Regions from separate parts of the Clostridium sardiniense genome, predicted to be linked through region 2. Evidence: predicted binding sites of a transcription regulator. Region 2 holds the regulator's gene; the other holds the start of a gene.

Region 1 (11,243 bases), on a different contig from region 2:
TATTTCTTTTGAATTTACATATTTAGTATGATTACATTTTAAAATTAAAAGGAATAATAGATTGTCTCTATTACTCCCTTCAATATATAAATATTAACTATTATTTTTTACATAATTTAGCCTTCCACCAGCTCTAATTATATCTACTTCCTTATCTGTCAAATCTAAAATAGTATTAAATTCACTCTTATTAGTTATATTTTTAAACTTAACTATTCTTTTGATTAAGGCATCTTGTATGTTATCACATATTATTTCATCCATTAACTCTATACTATTATAGCTCCCCTCATCCTTAAATTCTAATGGTAATATTCCATTATTTATAAGGTTTGCTTTATGAATTCTAGAGAATGATTTTGCTAAAACTGCTTTTACACCAAGATATAACGGTGCAAGTGCCGCATGTTCTCTACTTGATCCTTGTCCATAATTTGTTCCAGCGACTATAATACCTCCATCATTTTCTTTTGCTCTTTTAGGAAATTCTGCATCTACTGTATTAAAACAGAACTCTGAAAGATATGGTATATTAGACCTAAATGGTAAAAGCTTTGAATTAGATGGCATTATATGATCAGTTGTAATATTATCTTGAACCTTTATAAGAACTTTCCCTTTTATATCTCTACCTAATGGCTTATTAATAGGAAATGGTTTAATATTGGGTCCTCTACATACTATAACATCTGAATTATTTTCTGCTGGTTTTAATATCATAGAGTCATCAATTAAAAACTTCTTTGGCATATCAATACTTAAATCAACATTCATTTCTCTTGGATCTGTAAGTACTCCATTTATTGCAGAAACAGCAGCAGTTTCTGGACTTACTAGATATACTTTAGCAGATAAAGTTCCACTTCTTCCATAAAAATTTCTATTAAATGTTCTAAGAGATACACCATCTGTACCAGGTGCTTGACCCATTCCAATGCATGGTCCACATGAATTTTCAAGTATCCTAGCTCCAGAGCTTATAATATCGGCAAGAGCACCATTTCTAGCTAACATCTCCATTACCTGCCTTGATCCTGGTGCAATAACTAAGCTAACATCTGGATGAACTTTTTTACCCTTTAATATCTTGCTAACTTTCATTAAATCTTCATAAGATGAATTAGTACAACTGCCTATTGCTACTTGATCCACCTTAGTTTTTGATATATCTAAAACTTCTATAACATTATCAGGTGAATGAGGTTTTGCTATCATAGGCTTAAGATCATTTAGATTTATTGTAATCTCCTCATCATACGTAGCATATTCATCGGCCTTTAACTCAATATAATCTGATTCTCTATCTTGAGCTTTAAAGAATTCTAATGTTCTTTCATCACTAGGAAATATTGATGTAGTTGCTCCAAGTTCAGCCCCCATATTAGTTATTGTGGCTCTCTCTGGAACTGAAAGAGTTCTTACACCCTCTCCTCCATATTCAAAAACTTTATTAACTCCACCTTTAACAGATAATCTCCTTAAAACTTCTAATATTATATCTTTTGCAGATACCATTTTATTTAACTTTCCAATAAGATTTATTTTGCATACCTTTGGAACATTGATATTATACTCACTACCAGCCATGGCAAGCGCAACATCAAAACCTCCAGCACCCATAGCAAGCATTCCTACTCCACCAGCCGTTGGCGTGTGACTATCAGATCCTATTAAAGTCTCCCCTGGTTTTGAAAATCTCTCTAAAAATACTTGATGGCATATCCCATTACCAGGCTTTGAAAAATACACCCCATATTTTGATGCAACAGTTTGAATAAATTTATGATCATCTGCATTTTCAAATCCTTGCTGTAACATATTATGATCAACAAAAGCCACAGATCTTTTTGTTTTAACAGTACCTATATCCATAGCCTCAAGTTGAAGGTATGCCATTGTTCCTGTTGAATCTTGTGTTAATGTTTGATCTATTTTTATACCAATAGATCCATTTTCCTCAATTATTCCACTAACTAGATGATTTCTTAAAATCTTAATTACTAAATTATCTCCCATTTATTTAAGCCCCCTAATTAACTCTTGCTTTTAAGGATTCTTTATAGTCTTTATAAAGCTTAACTAATTCTTTATCAAAAAGGCTTCTTTTAAGTCTTACTGATGTGGCACGTACAAGATTTAATATACCATCAGATTCATCTTGAGTAAGATCCATACCATACTCTTTAAACTTATTTATTATAGCTGCCTTTCCTGAATGTTTTCCTATTACTATTTGTCTTTCAAGACCTACAACATCAGGATCAAAAGCTTCATAATTCTTAGGATTTTTTATAGCTCCATCTGCGTGTATTCCTGATTCATGAGCAAACATATTATCTCCAACTATTGCTTTCCATGCAGGAAGTACTCTTCCTGATGCTCTTGATACATACTCTGAAACCTCTCTAAATTTCTTTGTATCTATATCTACATCATAATTAAATAGATATTTAAATGTCATTATTACCTCTTCAAGTGCTGCATTACCAGCTCTCTCCCCAAGACCATTTACAGTTACTCCAACATAACTTGCCCCAGCTTTTACTCCAGCCACCGCATTTGCTGTTGCCATTCCAAAATCATTATGGGTATGCATCTCTATATCAAAATTAGTTTTTTCATCTAGGTACTTTATATCTGTATAGATCTTAAACGGATCCATTATACCAACTGTATCGCAATACCTAAATCTATCTGCACCTGAGTTTTTTGCAGATTCAATGAATTTAACTAAAAAGTCTCTATCTGCCCTTGATGCATCTTCCCCGTTTACTGATACATAAAGACCACTTCTCTTTGCATACTCAACTGCCTTACACATATTCTCTATTACCCATTCTCTCGATGTCTTAAGCTTATGCTTTATATGAATATCTGATACAGATATTGAGATTGCAACTGCATCTACTCCACAATCAATTGATTGATCAATGTCTGAAGTTACAGCTCTATTCCATGCCATTATGCTACTTTTTAAATTTCTTTTCACTATTTTTTTTATAGCTTCTTTTTCATCACCACCCATTGTAGGAATGCCAACTTCTAATTGATCAATTCCTAAATCATTCAAAAGTTCTGCAATAGCTACTTTCTCATCATTTGCAAAAACAACTCCTGCGGTCTGCTCTCCATCTCTTAAGGTTGTATCTACAACATATATATGCTTTCCATTATCTAGCTTTCTAATAGTCATTTTATAGCCCCCTTTATATCAAATTCCCCAATATCCTAATTTTACCACAAGCCAACTTGCCGAACAAGTATTTTTGCAATTAATATAAATTCCCCATTCATTTTATAGCTATATTTTATATTTTTTTATTATTAATCGACTTTTTTTGCAAGTTTTTTTATATATTATTCATTTTAACTTTCAGGTCTATTTAAGTACCTTATTAACATACCTAATTTACATAATTTATTTACAAGTAAAAAAGGCCGCTATAATTAGTTTCCTATTATAGCGGCCTTTAATATTTCTAACATTCTTGATAGTGATTTAGTTTTGTTCCTGTATGAGTTACTCTATCTTGTCTTTCATGATATTTTCCTGGTCCAAATCTTTCATCTAAGCTTAGGTATCCAGTAACTCTTGAAACTCCTTGTATATCTGTACTTCCACAATTAGTGCAACTCTTTTCGTGATTTTGTAGGTAAGTTCCACAGTCCTTACAATATCTTATATGGAAGTTAATTCCCAAATAGCTGATGTTAGTTTTCTTATATGCAAAATTTAAGATATCCATTATAGCTTCACCTGATGGACAGTCATCAACTTCTAAGTAGCTTATATGACCACCATTACATAACTTATGGTATGGTGCTTCAATCTCTATCTTATTTTTTATTGAAATAGCACATCCAACCGGAACATGATAACTATTAGTATAATATTCTTTATCAGTTACGCCTTCAATGATTCCAAATACCTTTTGGTCTTGTTTTATAAATTTACCTGATAAGCCTTCTGCTGGTGTTGCATATGCACTCCAGTTAAGTTTTGTTTCTTCTGTTAATCTATCACAATAAGCTCTTAAATGCTCAATTATTCTTAAACCAAGTGCTCTAGCTTCTTCATCTTCGCCATGATGTTTACCAGTTAAAGCAACTAAAGTTTCAGCAAGTCCTATAAATCCAATTCCCCAAGTTCCTTGCTTTAATACTGGTTCAATTGAATCATCTGGTGATAATCCTTCTGCACCTTTCATTAAGTGCTGTCCTGCTACAAATGGTAGATCTTTAACTCTTAAATTCTTTAATACTCCATATCTATGCATTAAAGCCTCTTTTGCAAGATTTAATCTAGTATCAAATATTTCAAAGAATTTATCTATATTACCTTGTGCTTGTATTCCTATTCTAGGTAAGTTTATTGTAGTTGGTGCTATATTACCTCTACCTTTAACTCCTGGCTCTCCATTCACATTACTCATAAGGTATGTTCTACAACCCATTGTTGCTGGAGTTATGCCCATATCATAATATTTTTTATTGAAATCTGCATCTATATTCATAAATGTAGGATTCATCCTCTTAGCTGCTACTCTACAAGCTAATTCATATAAATAGAAGTATGGATCCTCTGTCTCTCTATTTACACCTTCTTTAACTCTAAAGATTATATTAGGGAATATTGGTTGCTCACCTTTTCCTAATCCCTTTTCATATTCTAATAGGAATATTTCACAAACTAATGCAGCATCTTCTGATTCAGGAATTCCAAGGTTTATTGAACTAAATGGAACCTGTGAACCCGCTCTTGAATGCATTGTGTTTAAGTTATATACAACTCCTTGCATTGCTTGATGTATTCTCTTTCTTAGTCTTTTTTCAGCTAATTCTTCTATTTTTTCTGCTGGTACTTCAAGCTCTTTTAATTCACTTATTATTTCTTCTCTTGTTGGTGCTACAAATACAGCCATATCATTATCAAAGTCTGGGTGTGATTGTCCTCCAAACATATCGTTTTGAGTTGATTGTAATAATATACATGATAATTCAGCTGCTGTTTCTATTCTTCTTGGAGCATTGATTGTTCCATATCCTGTATTGAATCCATTTTCTAATATTTCTCTAGTTGGTATATGAAGACAGTTAGTTGTTAGATTATAACTATCTAAATCATGATAGTAAAGATCTCCTATTTCATGACCTTTTGATAAATGCTTTGGCATTGAAGCTAAATTGTGCCACTTATTTGATTCTGATGCTATTCTTAATAATTTTGAACTAAAATTATTACCTACATTAGCATTATCTCTATCAGTTTCAACTCCAATTTTACTTATAGCTCTCATAAGATCTGATTTTATTTCTCTAACCTTAGTTCTTTCTTTTCTATAATTTTGGTATGCTAGAACTACATCATTAAGTTCTGAATCCTTTAATGCTTTTTCTACAAGATTTTGAACTTGCTCTACTGTAATTCTACTGTCTCCTGACATTTCTATATATTTGATAACTTTTTGAACGATATCCAAAGTCTTACTTGTCTTTAAATTTACGCCTATTTCTGCTGCCGCACTCTTTATAGCGTTACCAATTTTTTCGGCATTGAATTCTACCTCTCTACCGTCCCTTTTTACAACATATAGCATTTAAACTACCCCCATTACACAATATATAGTACCGTTTTTTCGTACCGTATTATTATACTTCAAAAGATATTCTAGTGCAATTACATTTTATTTTTAAATTTTTAGATATAATTCTCTCTATGTCTATTTATCTCTCTTTTTTGGTTTTTATTGTACTTTTGCTATTAAAATAATTTTTATATTAGGCATGATTTCTCCTAAACCATTAATATATATTAAGTAGAAAGCATTTAATTTTAGGAGGAATTTATGAGAAAAAAAATATTATTATCTATACTTTTAATTTTTGTTATTTCATCATTAGTATCCTGCAATTCGTTAGAATCTATGCAACCAGATTCCGAAACTACAGAATCTATTTCTAAAGAAACAGAACAAATATATAAATATCCATTTACAGGACTTGAAACTAAAGAAAATCCTGAAGATAAAATCCCATATATGGTCGTTGTTGAAAATTCAAAAGCTGCAAGACCACAAAGCGGTTTATCATTTGCTGATATAGTATATGAAACATCTGCTGAAGGTGGTATTCCAAGGTTTATAGCAGTGTATCATAGTAATACAGCTAATAAAATTGGTCCTGTTAGAAGCATTAGACCCTACTTTTTGACCATATCTAAAGAATATGCACTTCCTATAGCTCATTGTGGTGGATCTAAAGAGGCTCTTAATGAAGTAAAAAAAGATAATTCTATTATGAGTCTTAATGAAATGACTAACGGGAAATATTATAATAGAGATAAAAATAGAAAAGCCCCTCATAATCTGTATACTTCTAGTGAGAATATAATACAAGCTACAAAAGATAAGAAGTACAACCTAAAAGCAGAGTCATCATTAAAGTTTGATAAAGAATTTTTCAATAAAAATGATTTAAGAGAAGCTTTAAACATAACTGTTAAACCAAATAACATATATGAGACTTCTTATGCATTCGAAAACGGCGTTTATACTAAATTAATGGATGGCAAAATTGCTAAGGACGCTTTAACAAATTCTCCATTAACATTTACTAATATAGTTATTCAAAAGACTGATATAACTCTCCAAACTGATAACTCTCATCTAGATATTGACTTGGTTAACAGTGGAGAGGGTTATGTATTCTCTAACGGAAAAGTACTAGATATAAAATGGTCTAAAGATTCAGAATATGGTGATACTAAGCTTTATGATTTAGATGGAAAAGAAATATCTTTATCAGAAGGTAATACTATATGGAATATAGTAGACTCTCAATCTGTGATCACATATTAATCAATAAAAAAAGAAATTATTTACAATAATTTCTTTTTTTATTGCTAAACTATATCAGCAGTGATATAGTTTATATTATCATAAGTGATAAAGATTTCATAATTACAATCTAAAATTAGGAGGAATCATTAATGCAAAAAATCGCTATTTTAACTGATAGTGGATCAGATTTAACATTAGAAGAATTAAGAGAGAATAACCTAGAATTTGCGCCATTTAAAATTATATATTCATATGGTGAATTTGAAGATAAAATAGATTTAAGTCCTCAAGAAGTTTACGATTCTTTAGAGAAAGAAATTCCAAAAACATCACTACCTAGTACAGCTAGAATTGAAAATATTCTGAATAAATTAGAGGATGAAGGCTATACTCATTTAATTGCAGTAACAATTTCAAGTGGACTTTCAGGTACTGGAAACGCAATACGACTTGCTCTTGAAGATCACCCGAAATTAATTTCTTATGTATATGATACTAAGATACTTAGTATGGCAGAAGGTGCTTTAGTATTAAATACTGCCAAAATGGTTAAAGAAGGTCTAAGCTTTGAGGAAATTATTGAGAAACTTCCAAAGCTTAGAGAAAAAACTTATGGATACTTTACTATAAGTACATTAGAGTATTTAAAAAAAGGTGGCAGAATAGGAAAAGTAGCAGGTACAATAGGTGAAATTTTAAACTTAAAACCTATTATTTCTGTTGATCAAGAAGGTGTTTATTACACTTACGCAAAAGTACGTGGTAGAAAACAATCAATGAATAGAATATATAAGATAGCAAAAGAGCATCTTGAAAAGTCAAAGTGTAAAATTTGGGTTCTAAACGGAGGAAGTTCTAGTGAAGAATTTGACTCTTTATACAAATTAATTTCAGGGCTTGATAATATAGAATCAATAGCTCCTGCAACAATCGGACCAGCTCTTGGTGTACACACTGGCCCTGGCTTATTAGGAGTTGTAGTTCAAGAGGTGTAATAACTGATGAATAATTTAAATTTCTCTAATTCAAATGATATAAGGGCTGAGGAAAAGCGTCTTTATGAAGAGTATAAAAAGAAGGTTTCTGAACTTAAAAAAGTAAAAAAAGAAAATGATGCAGTAGGTCAAGTTTTTACTAAAGGACTTTTACCGATTTACGTCCTTCATATACTCAATATAGGACCAACTACAGGCAATTATATATCTCATGATATAGGAGAGCGTACAAAGGGCAAATGGGTTCCTAGTACCGGTGGTATATACCCTTTATTAAAAAGCTTAGAAAAAGATGGTCTTGTTATTGGTACTTGGGATGATCCTAAGAAAAAGTTTAGAAAAATTTACTCCCTTACACCAGATGGAAAAAAAGAATATTTAAGGAAAAAACATCTACTTAAATCTAAAATCGAAGAGGCTTTAGAAGTATTTAAAATTATATACAATGATATTTATTAAAGGCGCTAACATATGTTAGCGCCTAATTTTGTATAGATATTGCTAATTTTGATAACACTAACTAATAAACAATAAGGAGGTTAGTGTATGCATGGACAAATAATCGATATAAACGGTCTAGAAGCATTTGTTGAACTTGATGGCGGTAGTCTAGTTTCTGTACCTACTCATCAATTATCTGGTGCCTCTATAGGTGATAGTATTTATTTATCTAATTCTATTTCACCCAATAATCATAATTTATCCGAATGTAATGTAAACCCATTTATGAATGATTTCTTTCAATAAAAATAGCAAGCTTAAATTTAAGCTTGCTATTTTTATTAATTACTTAATTATTCTACTTCGATGGCATTAACTGGACAGCTCTCTTCGCCTTCTTTAGCTCCATCTTCATGTTCTGATGGTACATCTCCTTCGATAGCTACTGCCTTTCCATCATCATCCATTGAGAATACATCTGGGCAAATTGAAGGACATAATCCACATCCTATGCAAGTATCCTTATCTACATGTGCTTTCATATTAAGTTACTCCTCTCTTTTATAGAGAGTATATCTTAGTATAACCCTTCAAAAATTAATGAGTACAGAGGATTATCTAATACATACTCCTCAGCTCTACCTTCCTCTAAAGCTTCTGTAAGCTCTAAATTGATTGGAAGTTCTCCTAAAAGTGGTAACCCAAGATATTCAGCATGCTCTTCAGCTGACTTTTTACTAAATACTCTTAACTTCTTATCGCATCCATCACAAACTATATAAGCCATATTCTCTACGACTCCTCTTATAGGTACCCCTACCTTTTGAGCCATTTTAACCACTTTTTTAACTATCATTGAAACCATATCTTGTGGTGTAGAAATTATTATTAGCTCTTTTAAATGGAAATCATTCATAACTGTAAGTGCTATATCACCTGTACCTGGTGGCATATCTATTAATAGATAATCTAACTCCTCCCACTCAGTATCAAAGTACATTTGATTTAATACACCAGTTATAACTGGACCTCTCCATATAACTGGATCGTCCTCTACATCTGTTAAAAGATTCATTGACATTACCTTTATTCCACTCTTAGTAGTAGCTGGGATGAACTTTATATTTTGTTCATCTAATGATATTATTTGCGCTCTTTCATTATTTATACCAAAAAATCTTGGCATTGATGGTCCTGTTATATCAGCATCTAAAACTCCTACTTTATATCCCTTTTTTCTAAGCATAGTTGCCATAATTCCAGTTACTGTTGATTTACCAACTCCACCTTTACCACTTATAACACCAATTACATTTCTTATCTTTCCGTATCTAGGTTTCTTTTTAAACTCTCCTATAGGTGTACCTTTAGTTTTTAATTCATTCATTCCTTCTCCTCCTCGCTTACCAATTTTCTGGCTTCTTTCCATCTTTACCAACTGTTATTTCCCACTTCTTAAATTCATAATGTCCTACAACATAATACTTTTCATAAACATTATCGACTTTATTATCTATAGTAATAATTGTTCTAAATGTATCACTGTCATATCCTTTATTTTGAACTGTTACAATAACATTATAATCTTCTGCATTATTCTTTATAATTTCGGCTCCTGGAATAATTTTTTGAAGTTCATTTTGGAACCCTTGTAATTCAACTGAGAATAAGTATTTAACACAATCTAGATCTCCAAGTATATCTATCCCAACTTTATGTTTTCCATCTCCTAATTGATCTTTATTCATTTTTAATACATCCATTATTGTTCCATAATAAATTGAATTAAAATCTCTAGGTCTTCTTATAAATGATAAGTTGTTTATTATTGTTTGATCTAAATTCTTAGGAACCTTATATGATTTTTCTCCATCATAAAAGTTCCCTTTGCCGCTTTCATCTACTCCAACAACATACTCATATTTTTTTATTTCATCTCCACAGTGAATCTCAAATATGTAATCTGGATCTAAGGAACTCTTCTCTGACTCTGGATTACCAGCTGCTAAAGTATTGTATATCTCATCAATGGCTTTTGGATCAGTAACTTTAAACCTAAAACCACTATCTCTAGTGCTTTCAATTGTAATTTCATCTACCTTATTTGTTTTCATATAGTCAAAATCATTATTTCTAAATCCAAGTTTAACCATAATATCATTTACTGGTGCACATCCAACCATAGATGATCCAATAATAAGCATAATGCCAAGCATTAATAGTTTAGTTATTCTTTTTTTCATAAACCTGCTTACCTCTCCTTTTTTAGTTTATCTAAATTGTATACTACAATTCCAAGTATTAATGTAAAAATAGCTATAAATTGAGATGTACTTAAAATCCAAACATTACCTCTAGGATCATTTCTAAAAAACTCAATAAAAAATCTACCTATACTATATATTATTACATATAAAGCAAACACTCTTCCATCTTTGCTATTTTTCCTGCTATACCAGAGCAATATTCCAGCTAATATAAAATCAAAGCCTGAACTAAAAAGCTGTGTTGGAAGTAAACTCACTCCACTTGGAGCTAATGAATCTTGTGGAAATGTACTCCCTATAGGAAGTGTAGTCTCTCTTCCATAGCAACATCCCGCTAAAAAGCATCCAATTCTTCCAAATCCTTGAGCTAATGCAACTCCAGGGGCTGCAAAATCTAATATTCTTAATGAATTAAATTTATTTTTTCTACAATATAAATATAAACCTAATGCACCACCCATTATAGCTCCATATATAACAAATCCATTTCCAAAGTTTAAAAGAATTGACGGATCATTAATTATGTTATTTAATTCTGTTAATATAAATAGGAATTTTCCACCTAAGATCCCTGATATAACTGTTACTATTATTAAATTTAATAATTTATCTTCATTATATCCAGCATTCCTTGCTCTCCTTATGAATAATGTAGCCGCTACAATTATCCCTATAGCTATCATGAGCCCGTAGCTATAAAC
Region 2 (11,243 bases):
ATTGGGAAAGGATTTGGCTTTTGGAATACCATACCAATTCTTTTTCTTAATGCAATCTCATCATAATCATCAAATATATTATTTCCTTCAAATAGAACTTCTCCTTCTATTTTTACTGAGTCTATAAGATCATTCATTCTATTTATTGTTCTTAAGAAGGTTGACTTACCACAACCTGATGGTCCTATAAGCGCTGTAACCTCATTCTTTTCAAATTTCATATTTATATCTTTAAGAGCTCTATTTGTTCCATAATAAAGATTTAAATTTTTAGTTTCTATTATACTCATACGTTCCTCCTACTTGCCACTATATGCCTTTAACATTCTATTTCCAATAACTTTTGCTAATAAATTAAATAGTAAAACCATTATTATAAGCACTGCTGCTGTTCCATTTGCTATTGCTGAAGCATCTGGTACTACACCTTCTGAATTTAATTTCCATATATGAACCGCTAACGTTTCTGCTGGTCTAAAAAGTGAGAATGCAGATGTGTTTCCAGTAAGACTAATTTGATTAAAGTTAAGCATTCCTGAACTTAATCCTGCTGTATATAAGAATGCTGCTGCTTCTCCAAAAATTCTTCCTGAAGCTAATATTATTCCTGTTAGAATATCTTTCATCGCTATTGGAAGTGTTAATCTTCTTATAGTTTGCCATTTACTAGCTCCAAGGCCTAATGAAGCTTCTTTAACTTTCTTAGATGCATGTCTTATAGCATTTTCTGATATTCTTGTCATTGATGGAATATTTAATATACTAACTGATAATGCACCTGCTATTATTGAGTATCCCCATCCAGCTAAATTTACAAATACTAAAAGACCAAACATACCTATTACTATTGAAGGTAATGATGACATTGTTTCAAGTGATAATCTTATAATATTTAATACTACACCTTCTTTAGCATACTCTGCTAAATATATCCCTGCTCCTATTCCTATAGGTACTGTTATTATTAATGAAATAACTAACATGTAAAGTGAATTAAATATTTGTGGTCCAATTCCACCACCTGCACTTGTCATACTAGGTTTTCCAAATATAAATGAAGGAGTTATCATGCCAATACCTTTATATAAAATATACGCAATGAATGCCCCAAGTATAGCTACTACCATAAATGCTACTAAGTAGAATACTCCCGTTGCAATTTTATCTATTTTTTTTGCGTCCATTCTTATTTCACTCCTCTTTTCTCTATATTTCTAACTATTAGTATGAATATAAATGATATTACTAGTAGTATTAGTGCAAGTGTCCATAAAGCATCATTCCATGCTGATCCACTTACTGTGTTTGCCATATCCATTGTTAATATACTTGTTAATGTTGCTGCTGATGATGTTAAACCATCTGGTATTTTAACTGCATTTCCAATTACCATTTGTACTGCAAGGGCTTCTCCAAAAGCTCTCGCTATTCCAAGTACAACACCTGTAAGTATTCCAGATTTTGAACCAGGTACTATTACGTTTTTAATTGTTTGCCATCTTGTTGCTCCAAGGCCATATGATGCTTCAATATGTTCTCTTGGGATTCCTTTGATTGCATCTATTGAAAGTGTTGCTATAGTTGGAAGTATCATAAGTGATAATACTAGTATCCCAGCTAAAAGTGAGAATCCCATACCTCCAAAGTTATCCTTTATAAGAGGTACTAGTACTGATACACCTACCCAACCATATACTACTGATGGTATACCAACTAATATTTCTAAAGCCGGTTTAATAATCTTCTCTCCAAATCCCTTGGAAATCACATTAACAAATATCCCTAATGCAATAGCAACAGGGGCACTTAAAATCACTGCCCCTAATGATACTAATGTTGATCCTAATATGAAGGCAAAAGCTCCAAAGGTTTTAGGGCTACCTGTTGGGTTCCAGTTGTTTGTGAATAAAAACTCTAATACGCTATATTCACCTTTAGTGAAAGTTTGTATTCCTTTTGATCCTATAAATATAATTATTGATATTGTTATTAAAATTATTAAAATCCCACAAAAACTTGAAAATCCTTTTCCTAAATATTCATTTAATAACCTTTCTTTAAAACTTCTTTTCTTCATATTTCTCATTCCTATCTATTGCTTTTTATATCTATTCTTTAATTTCATTACCAGGAATTAATCCAAGATTATTTATGCTTTCTGAATTCTCTTTGCTACCTACAAAATCAATAAATTCTTTTGAAAGTCCATTAGCCTCTCCTTTAGTGTACATATGTCCCCATGACCAGAATTTATAATTTCCTGATTTTATATTATCAACTGTAGGTTCTGCACCATCTATTTTGACTAAATCTAACGATTTTTTAGCCTCTTCATTATTCATATATGAAAGAGCTACATAGCTTATTGCACCATCATTTTGTTTCATAGCATTTAATACAGCTCCATTACTATCTTGAACTGCTCCGATTGAATCATTTTCTAATTCCTTTTTGCCGTCCAAAACTTTTTCTGTAAATGTTGCTCTTGTTCCTGAAGATGCTGGTCTATGAATTACTAATATCTCCATATCCTTTCCACCAACCTCTTTCCAATTTTTAACCTTACCTGAGAATATATCTTGTATTTGCTTCTTTGTTAAATTAGTAATTCCAGCAGCTTTGTTAACTACTACACCAAATCCTTGAGCTACTACTTTATGATCTACTAATTCACTTGCTTGCTCTTTTGTTAATTTGCTTTCTGCAAGTACATCTGAATTACCTATGTTTACTGATCCTTCTAAAACTTGAGTAAGTCCAGTTCCTGATCCACCTGCCTGCGCGTTAATTGTATTTCCTGGTTTAATTTCATTGAATTTTTCTATTGACTGTTCCATAAGTGGAAGAAGTGCTGATGACCCGCTTATTGTTATTGTTTGCCCATCATTTGCTGCATTATTTGTACCTGAACCACATCCTACAAATATTCCTCCTACCATAGTTATCGCTAATGCTGTTACCACCATTTTCAAATTTTTCTTTCTCATATCTATAACCTCCACAAAATATTTGATAATTCCTTTTCTGATTTATTATGCTTAATTGCTATGTCTTTATAATATCTTTTGAAAGTTAAGCTGTTATTATACAAAAGTTAAACTACATTAGGATTTTGTTAAATGAATTTAACAAATGTATTAATAACGAGAAAAAAGGTAAAAATCTAAAATTATAGATTTTTACCTTTTTAACTAAACATGTTTTATTTTAAATATAAATTCTGTACCTTCATTAAGCACAGATTTAACTTCTATGGTACCTCCAAAACTTTTGACTATATGTTTTACTATCGCAAGTCCAAGCCCTGTTCCACCACTTTTTCTTGCCTTATCTACTCTATAAAACCTTTCAAATATCCTTGGAAGATCATCTTCTGGTATTCCAATCCCTGTATCTCTTACAATAAAGTTATAGTATCCATTTCTAGAGAAACTCTTTATATCAACTTTCGCTCCTTCTTCTGAATACTTTATTGCATTTTCAATAATATTAAGGGCCATTTGTAAAAATTTATCTCTCTGCCCTAAAATATAATTTATATTATCTCTATAAAATGTTACTTTAATATCTTTTCTACTTGCTTGCTCACTTAAAATATTAACAACATCATCAATAATATCATCTGGTAAAAATTCTTCCATCTCTTCTATTGTATTGCTTTCTAAATTTGAAAGTACCAGAATATCATTAATAAGCCTTGTAAGTCTTACAGCTTCCTTATCTATTATATCTAAAAATTTATTCTTTGTTTCCTCATCATCTACATATCTTAACGTCTCTGCAAAACCTTTAATAGATGTAAGAGGTGTTTTAAGTTCATGAGATACATTTGCAACAAATTGTGTTCTTATATTTTCAAGTCTCTTCATTTCTGTTATATCTTGTATTGCAATAACTCTGCCAATTCTCTTATATCCATTAATAACAGTTGCCGTCTTTATTTTCAAGAATCTTCTAGCTGGTTTTTTTATTTTAACTTGAACTTCAGTGCCATCTTCACCTTTTAATATATCTTTAATTCTCTTATCTTCAATACAATCATTTAAAGATTTTCCTGTGGCATTTATATTTATTCCAAATATTCTTTGTGCATAAGGATTAATTGTAATTATATCATTATTATTATCTACAGCTATAACCCCACTTTGCATACAATTTAAAATAGACTCTAATCTATTTTGTTTATCTACTATTTCATTCATTTTACTTTGGAGTTGATCTGCCATATTATTAAATGTTTTTCCTAAATGCCCTAGTTCATCATTTGAACCCATATTAACTCTAGTTTGAAGATTTCCATTTGCAATTTTTGAAGTAACACTTTCTAGATGTTTAACAGGATCAACAATTATTCTTACAAGCTTAAGTGCTAATGCAACTGAAAGAATTAAAACTATAAATACTACTATAATATAATATTTCATATTTTCTGCGTAAAATATTTTCACTGTAGATTCAGGTACACTACTTCTTATTATAGTTCCATCACTAAGTTTTGTCGCACAATATATCATGTTTAATCCTAATGTTTCACTATACCTCTCTGAATACCCTACTCCACTTGAGCTCATTTTTGCTTTTTCTATTTCTTCTCTACCTAAATAATTATTACTAATATCGCTTATTGAGTCAAATGTTACTTTTCCATCTTTATTTATTATAGTAAATCTTATATCGGTTCCATTTATTTTAAAATTATTTAATTCAGCCTTCTCTAATCTTCCATTATCTATCCATTTAGCAGCAATATTGTTGTAATTTTTAAGTATATCTCTAGTATTTTGAATTTCTTGTATACTAGATAATGCCATAAAAGATGATGTTAATATTACTAAAGCGAATATAACCGTTATTATTACTGATGTTACTATTTTTTTCTTCATAACCCTTGCCCGTTAAACCTATATCCTACCCCTCTTATTGTTTCGATAAGTTTAGGATTTTTATCATCTTCTTCTACTTTCTTTCTCAAATATCGTATATGAACATCAACGGTTCTTGTTTCTCCAATATATTCGTATCCCCATATCTTATCTAAAAGTACCTCTCTTTTTAAAATTTTCCCTCTATTTTTGATAAGTATTTCAAGAAGTTCAAATTCCTTAAGAGTCATGTCTATTCTTTCTTTATTTATTAATACTTCATGTCTTTCAAAATCAATTTTAAGTCTTCCATTTTCATAATAATCTTCTTCTTGATTTGAATTAGTATGTATACTCCTTCTTAAAACTGCTTTGACTCTTGCAAGCAATTCTCTTATAGAAAACGGCTTTGTCATATAATCATCTGCTCCAAGTTCAAGCCCTAATATCTTATCTAACTCCTCACCTTTTGCAGTTAGCATTATTATAGCTGTATTATTTGTTTCTTTATTTTTCTTTATTTCTTTACATACATCATAACCATCCATCCCTGGTAACATAAGATCTAATAATACTAAATCTGGCTTTTCCTCTTTTGCAAGTTTAACTCCGTCTAATCCATTGTTTGCAGTAATAACTTCATATCCAGCATTTTTAATATTAAACTTTAATAATTCTAATATGTGTTCTTCATCATCAACTATTAATATTTTTTCTTGTGCCAAAACATTAATCCCCCTCTATTTTAATAGAACAAATGAAAATAATCTTCCATATGATCCATTTGATTTTCTATATGAATGTAATTTTACTTTATCTTCACAATAAGTGCATGAATCAAAATCATATATATTTTCTTCTAATATACCACTATCTATTACATCTTTTATAATGCACTCTTTTAAACTTAAATTTCTGCCATCAAATAAAATATCTTCTTTGATATTTTTTTCTTTTATAAATTTTTCTTTAAGCTCTTCTGATACTTCATAACAACATTTTCTTATATGAGCCCCTATATAAATTTTTGTATTTTTATGATTAACAGAATATAGATCAACCATTCTTTGTAGAGCTTTTTTTGTAATTGAATTAAAAGTTCCTTTCCAACCACTATGAACAGCGCCTATTACTCCATCTACTTCATTTACAATAATTACTGGTACACAGTCAGCAGTAAATACTCCAATTGCAATATTTCTCTTATTTGTTATTATTCCGTCCCCTTCATTCTCGATAAAATCTATTTCATCGTTATAGTTTAATACTATGTCTGAATGTATTTGATTTAGATAAATCACCTTATCTACATTAAAATCTTCTTTTATACTATTTATTGCATCTATTCCCTCATCTGTATTTCTATTAAAACTTCTCTCATCTTCAGCTGTTGAAAATATAACACTTGATTTATTATTTTCTAATAATAAAAAATCTTTTTTTATTTTAAAATTCTCTTTATGCATTCTATTCATAATAGTACCTCCATATCTTTTAATATTATTTTAACATTTACTACATCTATTATCTATTAAACTCATATTATTTTTACTTAACTTTAACTTAAAAAATATTTTAAATTTTCAATTGCTTATTATCTATATCATTCTAATAATTCTTCAATATCTTTTATCTTACTTTAATTTTTAAATTACTTCGTTAAAATGATTTATTTTATTATTTTATAATCATTTACGAGTATATTATTTAAGATTATATTCTTACTTCTAAAAATCTTTAAATAATATTTAATATAAAAAAACACTTTAATCCTAACTTTAGAATTAAAATGCCTTACACTTATCTTATTAGTATATTTTTTCTTATCACTTTTATTAGATTCTATTTGTATATTTTCTGTTTGTTATATTAGTACTTATAATTAAAATATTGATTATAGTAACTAGAAATCTAATCTCTTTTTTAATCTTTATACCTATTTTATTGTAATATAATAAAAGACTAGAAACATAATCTAGTCTTTTTATTTTACTAATTTAATTTAACTATTATTTGTCCGCTAGAAAGTAATGAACTATCAAATTGTAATTCAAGACCTTTTTCTCCTTTAGGAGCTTGAACAGCATATTCTCCAGTTATTTTTCTTCCAGGTGCAACTTTACCATCTAATTGTCCATTTTGATTTTCTGTAATCGCTTGCTTGCATTCTCTTCCATCTTTATCAACAACTTTGAACATTAAAATTGATGAAACTGTTTTTTCTTCGCTTGATATATTTTCAACTGTAACATCAACTTTTACAAATTCATTTCCATCTTCTGGTTTAATAATTTTCCCACCATTATCTACGCTAATTTTATTAACTTTTATTTTAAAATCTTTAACTTCTATAGTATCCCCTATTTTGAAGGTTTCCGTTTTATTGGCCTCTTCTTTTTTATTAGCATCTTCTTTTTGTCCTTGATTAGCTACCGGAGTATCTCCATTTTCAGCTGTATTTGATCCTGCTCCTATGGCACCTCCAACAACTACTACAATTATAATCCAGAACCACCATTTTTTAAAAATAGCTTTTTTTTCTTTTCCCATTAATAAATCCCCCTAAAAATATTAAAATACATTTTACCCTTTAATATCTATATAAATTGGTAATAATGCCATAATTAGAATATCATAGAGGTATTTTATCGTCAATTTACTAAAAGTACATTTTTTATTAATATATTATTCTTATTATTAACTAATTATTAATCTATTTATTTTCATTGAAAATTTGTTCTTATTATATAAATTAAACGTTTAAATTATTATATATTTATAATATATAAATTTATTAGAATATTTATATAAATTATCGTTATGAATCATCTAATATAGGTTTTCTTATTAAATTAGAATTTTGAAATTACATTTAGAACTTTAAATAGTAAATAATCTAAAATTTTTATAAAAAAGCTCTTACTAATAAAGTAGTTTAATTATTTTATTAGTGAAAGTATTTTATTTAAGGATATATTCTTAAATTTAAAAACTTTAAATAATATTTAATATAAAAAAGCACTTTAATCCTAAATTTAGAATTAAAATGCTTTACACTTATCTCATTAATCTATTTATTTCTTCCATAAAGGTATTAATATCTTTGAATTGCCTATAAACAGAAGCAAACCTTACATATGAAACCTCATCAATTTCTTTAAGTCTCTCCATAACCATTTCGCCTATGTAGTTTGATTGGACTTCTGTCATCATCTTATTTGATATTGTCTTTTCAATATCCTCTGCAATTTCTTCTATTTGCTTTCTAGAAATAGGTCTCTTTTGACATGCTATAATTAGTCCATTCACAATTTTTTCTTTATTGAAATTTTCTCTAGTTAAATCTTTTTTAATAACTAAAATTGGAATATCTTCTACCTTTTCATATGTTGTATATCTTTTATTACAATTTGAACATTCTCTTCTTCTTCTAATTGTGGTATTATCATCTGTTGATCTTGAATCAACTACCTTACTTTCTTGAAAAGAACAAAAAGGGCATTTCATAGATAGCTCCCACCTTTCTGTACATTTAATTACTTACTCTATATCGTTATTATACATATTTTTTCCTTTCCTGGCTAGATATTATCTGTAATTATTATCATCTCTTGAAACAATATTTAAATTTTCAGCTGATACTAGTATAACATCAATACCTATTTTCTCTATATTCTCCCAAGGAATCTCTATCTCCTCGCCTTTTCCAAACCATCCTTTATTCTCTCCTGGTATAATTAATGATTGTACTTTATCTTCTTCACAATCTAATTTTATGTCTACTATATATCCAAGCTTTCTTCCAGTGTTTACATCTATTATCTCCATATTTCTCATTGCATTAATTGAATGTAAATTTTCTTCCATTTAAACTCCCCCTTTACATTTTACATTTATATTCAAAAGTATAGTTATTTATTATTTATCTAAAGAAAAAGAACTCTTTAAGAGTTCTTTTTCTAAATATACTTCCTCATATGTTTTAGTGCTGTTTTCTCTAGTCTTGAAACTTGTGCCTGAGATATACCTATCTCATCTGCAACTTCCATCTGCGTTCTTCCTCTAAAAAACCTAAGATCCAATATTAACTTTTCTCTATCTGTTAATCTCTTCATAGCTTCATTTATTGAGATATTTTCTAACCAATTTTCATCAGTATTTTTAGAATCACTAATTTGATCCATAACATATATAGCATCTCCGCCATCGTGATATATTGGTTCAAATAAAGATACAGGATCTTGTATAGCATCTAATGCAAATACAACATCTTCTCTAGGTATCTCTAATTCTTTTGCTATTTGTGAGATATTTGGTTCCTTATTATTGTCTTTAACCAATTTATCTCTTACTAGTAATGCTTTATATGCTATATCTCTCAATGATCTACTAACCCTTATTGAATTATTATCTCTTAAATATCTTCTGATTTCTCCAATTATCATTGGAACTGCATAAGTTGAAAACTTAACATTTTGAGAAAGATCAAAATTATCAATAGCCTTCATAAGTCCTATGCATCCAACTTGAAATAAATCATCAACATTTTCTCCTCTATTATTAAATCTTTGAATTACACTTAACACTAATCTTAAATTTCCTTTTATAAATGCTTCTCTTGCACTATTATCTCCTGATTGCATCTTTAATAAAAGTTCTCTTTTTTCTTTTTCTTTAAGTATAGGAAGTTTCGCAGTATTTACTCCACATATTTCAACTTTATTAATGATCAATATCATCAACTCCTTTTGGAAGTAATATCATCACACTAAAAAGTATTTCCGCAAGATAATAGTTTTATACTACAGACAACCTAAACCATTTTGCTAATTTCTTTTTTTAATCTATTTATTATCTTTTTTTCTAATCTTGAAATATAAGATTGAGATATGCCTAAAAGATCTGCAACCTCTTTCTGAGTCTTTTCATTTGTCCCATTTAGACCAAATCTTAGTTTTACAATTTCCTTTTCTCTTTCGTTTAAATTTTTTAGTGCAATAAATAATAATTGCTTATCTACTTCATCTTCAATTAAATTATAGATTATATCATTTTCTGTACCTAAAATATCTGATAAAAGAAGTTCATTTCCATCCCAATCAATATTTAAAGGTTCATAAAATGATATTTCAGCCTTAATTTTATTATTTCTTCTTAGATGCATAAGTATTTCGTTTTCAATGCATCTAGATGCATATGTTGCAAGCTTTATCTTTTTTTCTGGATTAAAGGTATTTACAGCCTTAATAAGTCCAATAGTACCAACTGAAATTAAATCCTCTACATACACTCCTGTATTTTCAAATTTTCTAGCTATATACACAACAAGTCTCAAATTTCTTTCTATTAAAGTGCTCCTAACCTCTTCATCTCCATCATTTAATTTATTTACAAGATCTTCTTCTTCCTCTTTAGAAAGGGGTGGTGGAAGAGCATCACTTCCTCCTACATAATGAAGTTTCTTTCTAAATAAACCTAACTTTTCTAATATTCTATTTAATAAAATCTGAATTTTTATCATAATACCCTCCTTATATTACCCCTCTTGATAATAATGCATTAAACTCATTATCCCTACTTAAAGTATCTTTGCACGGACACAATATTGCATCTATTTCTCTAAAGGTCTCTCCACTTTTTTTAAGTTTTATATTGTTTACTTTAAATCCCTTTAAGCTTCCATTGTATCCAATAGCACTATAGGGAATATAGAATACGCCTTCATTTTTTATATCTAATGTATTTAGATAACCTTCTTCAACTAATATACAAGGCAAATTAGTAATTGGTTCTCTTAGTTCATTTCCAGAATCTAAGAATCCCTTTACCATAATAACCTTATCTTTAAGTGTTATCTCAATATCATAGAAGAAATCTCTTATTATATTTTTTTCTCTTATATAACTTGTAATTCTCTCTAGAGCTACAAAAAGAATAGCTACACAGATAATTAAATACTTCACCTTAAAATCATTTATCATAATACCATTCTTTATTGAATATTCATTAGTTATAACAGCTATTTTAAAACAAATCCCACTTAAAACACATGCTGATGCTATAAATGTTGCTCCACATTTTAGAGCATTTCCTATCTTTTTATTTATTAATGGAATATAAGCTAAGCTTAATGCAACAATAACTTGAAAAAGGTTATTAGATAGCCAATTTAACTCATTAAAAACCATTGTTAAGGTGTACAAAGCTCCTAAGGCTGCTGCAAATATACATTTTTTAAATGAATACATTTCTCTAAGTACTCTATAGGATATTGTTAGCAAAAATAAATTGACCAAAAAATTTTCAATTAATAATATATCTACATATATATCCACTTGATCAACCTCCTAATAAAATTATATAACTATATCTTTTAAAATT

The links. Region 2 encodes NrdR, which represses ribonucleotide reductase genes. Its sites were predicted from a motif close to CACNANATNTNGTG; they were not measured.
Region 1: a site for NrdR is predicted at 5,615-5,628, ahead of nrdD (anaerobic ribonucleoside-triphosphate reductase). Genes of this name have one in related genera too.

Annotation. Positions count from the first base shown of each region.
Region 1 is NZ_JAIKTU010000008.1:152,671-163,913, reverse strand. It holds gene K5V21_RS11235 (aconitate hydratase) at 94-2,016, opposite strand; gene nifV (homocitrate synthase) at 2,030-3,193, opposite strand; gene nrdD (anaerobic ribonucleoside-triphosphate reductase) at 3,480-5,597, opposite strand; gene K5V21_RS11220 (DUF3048 domain-containing protein) at 5,847-6,857, shown strand; gene K5V21_RS11215 (DegV family protein) at 6,989-7,834, shown strand; gene K5V21_RS11210 (PadR family transcriptional regulator) at 7,841-8,293, shown strand; gene K5V21_RS11205 (hypothetical protein) at 8,381-8,581, shown strand; gene K5V21_RS11200 (ferredoxin) at 8,629-8,817, opposite strand; partial or broken gene K5V21_RS11195 (Mrp/NBP35 family ATP-binding protein) at 8,853-9,605, opposite strand; gene K5V21_RS11190 (hypothetical protein) at 9,679-10,518, opposite strand; gene K5V21_RS11185 (prolipoprotein diacylglyceryl transferase) at 10,527-11,243, opposite strand, start outside.
Region 2 is NZ_JAIKTU010000006.1:56,285-67,527, reverse strand. It holds gene pstB (phosphate ABC transporter ATP-binding protein PstB) at 1-290, opposite strand, end outside; gene pstA (phosphate ABC transporter permease PstA) at 300-1,184, opposite strand; gene pstC (phosphate ABC transporter permease subunit PstC) at 1,187-2,077, opposite strand; gene K5V21_RS08535 (phosphate ABC transporter substrate-binding protein) at 2,109-2,987, opposite strand; gene K5V21_RS08530 (HAMP domain-containing sensor histidine kinase) at 3,192-4,883, opposite strand; gene K5V21_RS08525 (response regulator transcription factor) at 4,880-5,587, opposite strand; gene pgeF (peptidoglycan editing factor PgeF) at 5,603-6,337, opposite strand; gene K5V21_RS08515 (DUF4352 domain-containing protein) at 6,855-7,412, opposite strand; gene nrdR (transcriptional regulator NrdR) at 7,920-8,369, opposite strand; gene K5V21_RS08505 (YlmC/YmxH family sporulation protein) at 8,451-8,729, opposite strand; gene sigG (RNA polymerase sporulation sigma factor SigG) at 8,822-9,595, opposite strand; gene sigE (RNA polymerase sporulation sigma factor SigE) at 9,676-10,383, opposite strand; gene K5V21_RS08490 (sigma-E processing peptidase SpoIIGA) at 10,394-11,197, opposite strand.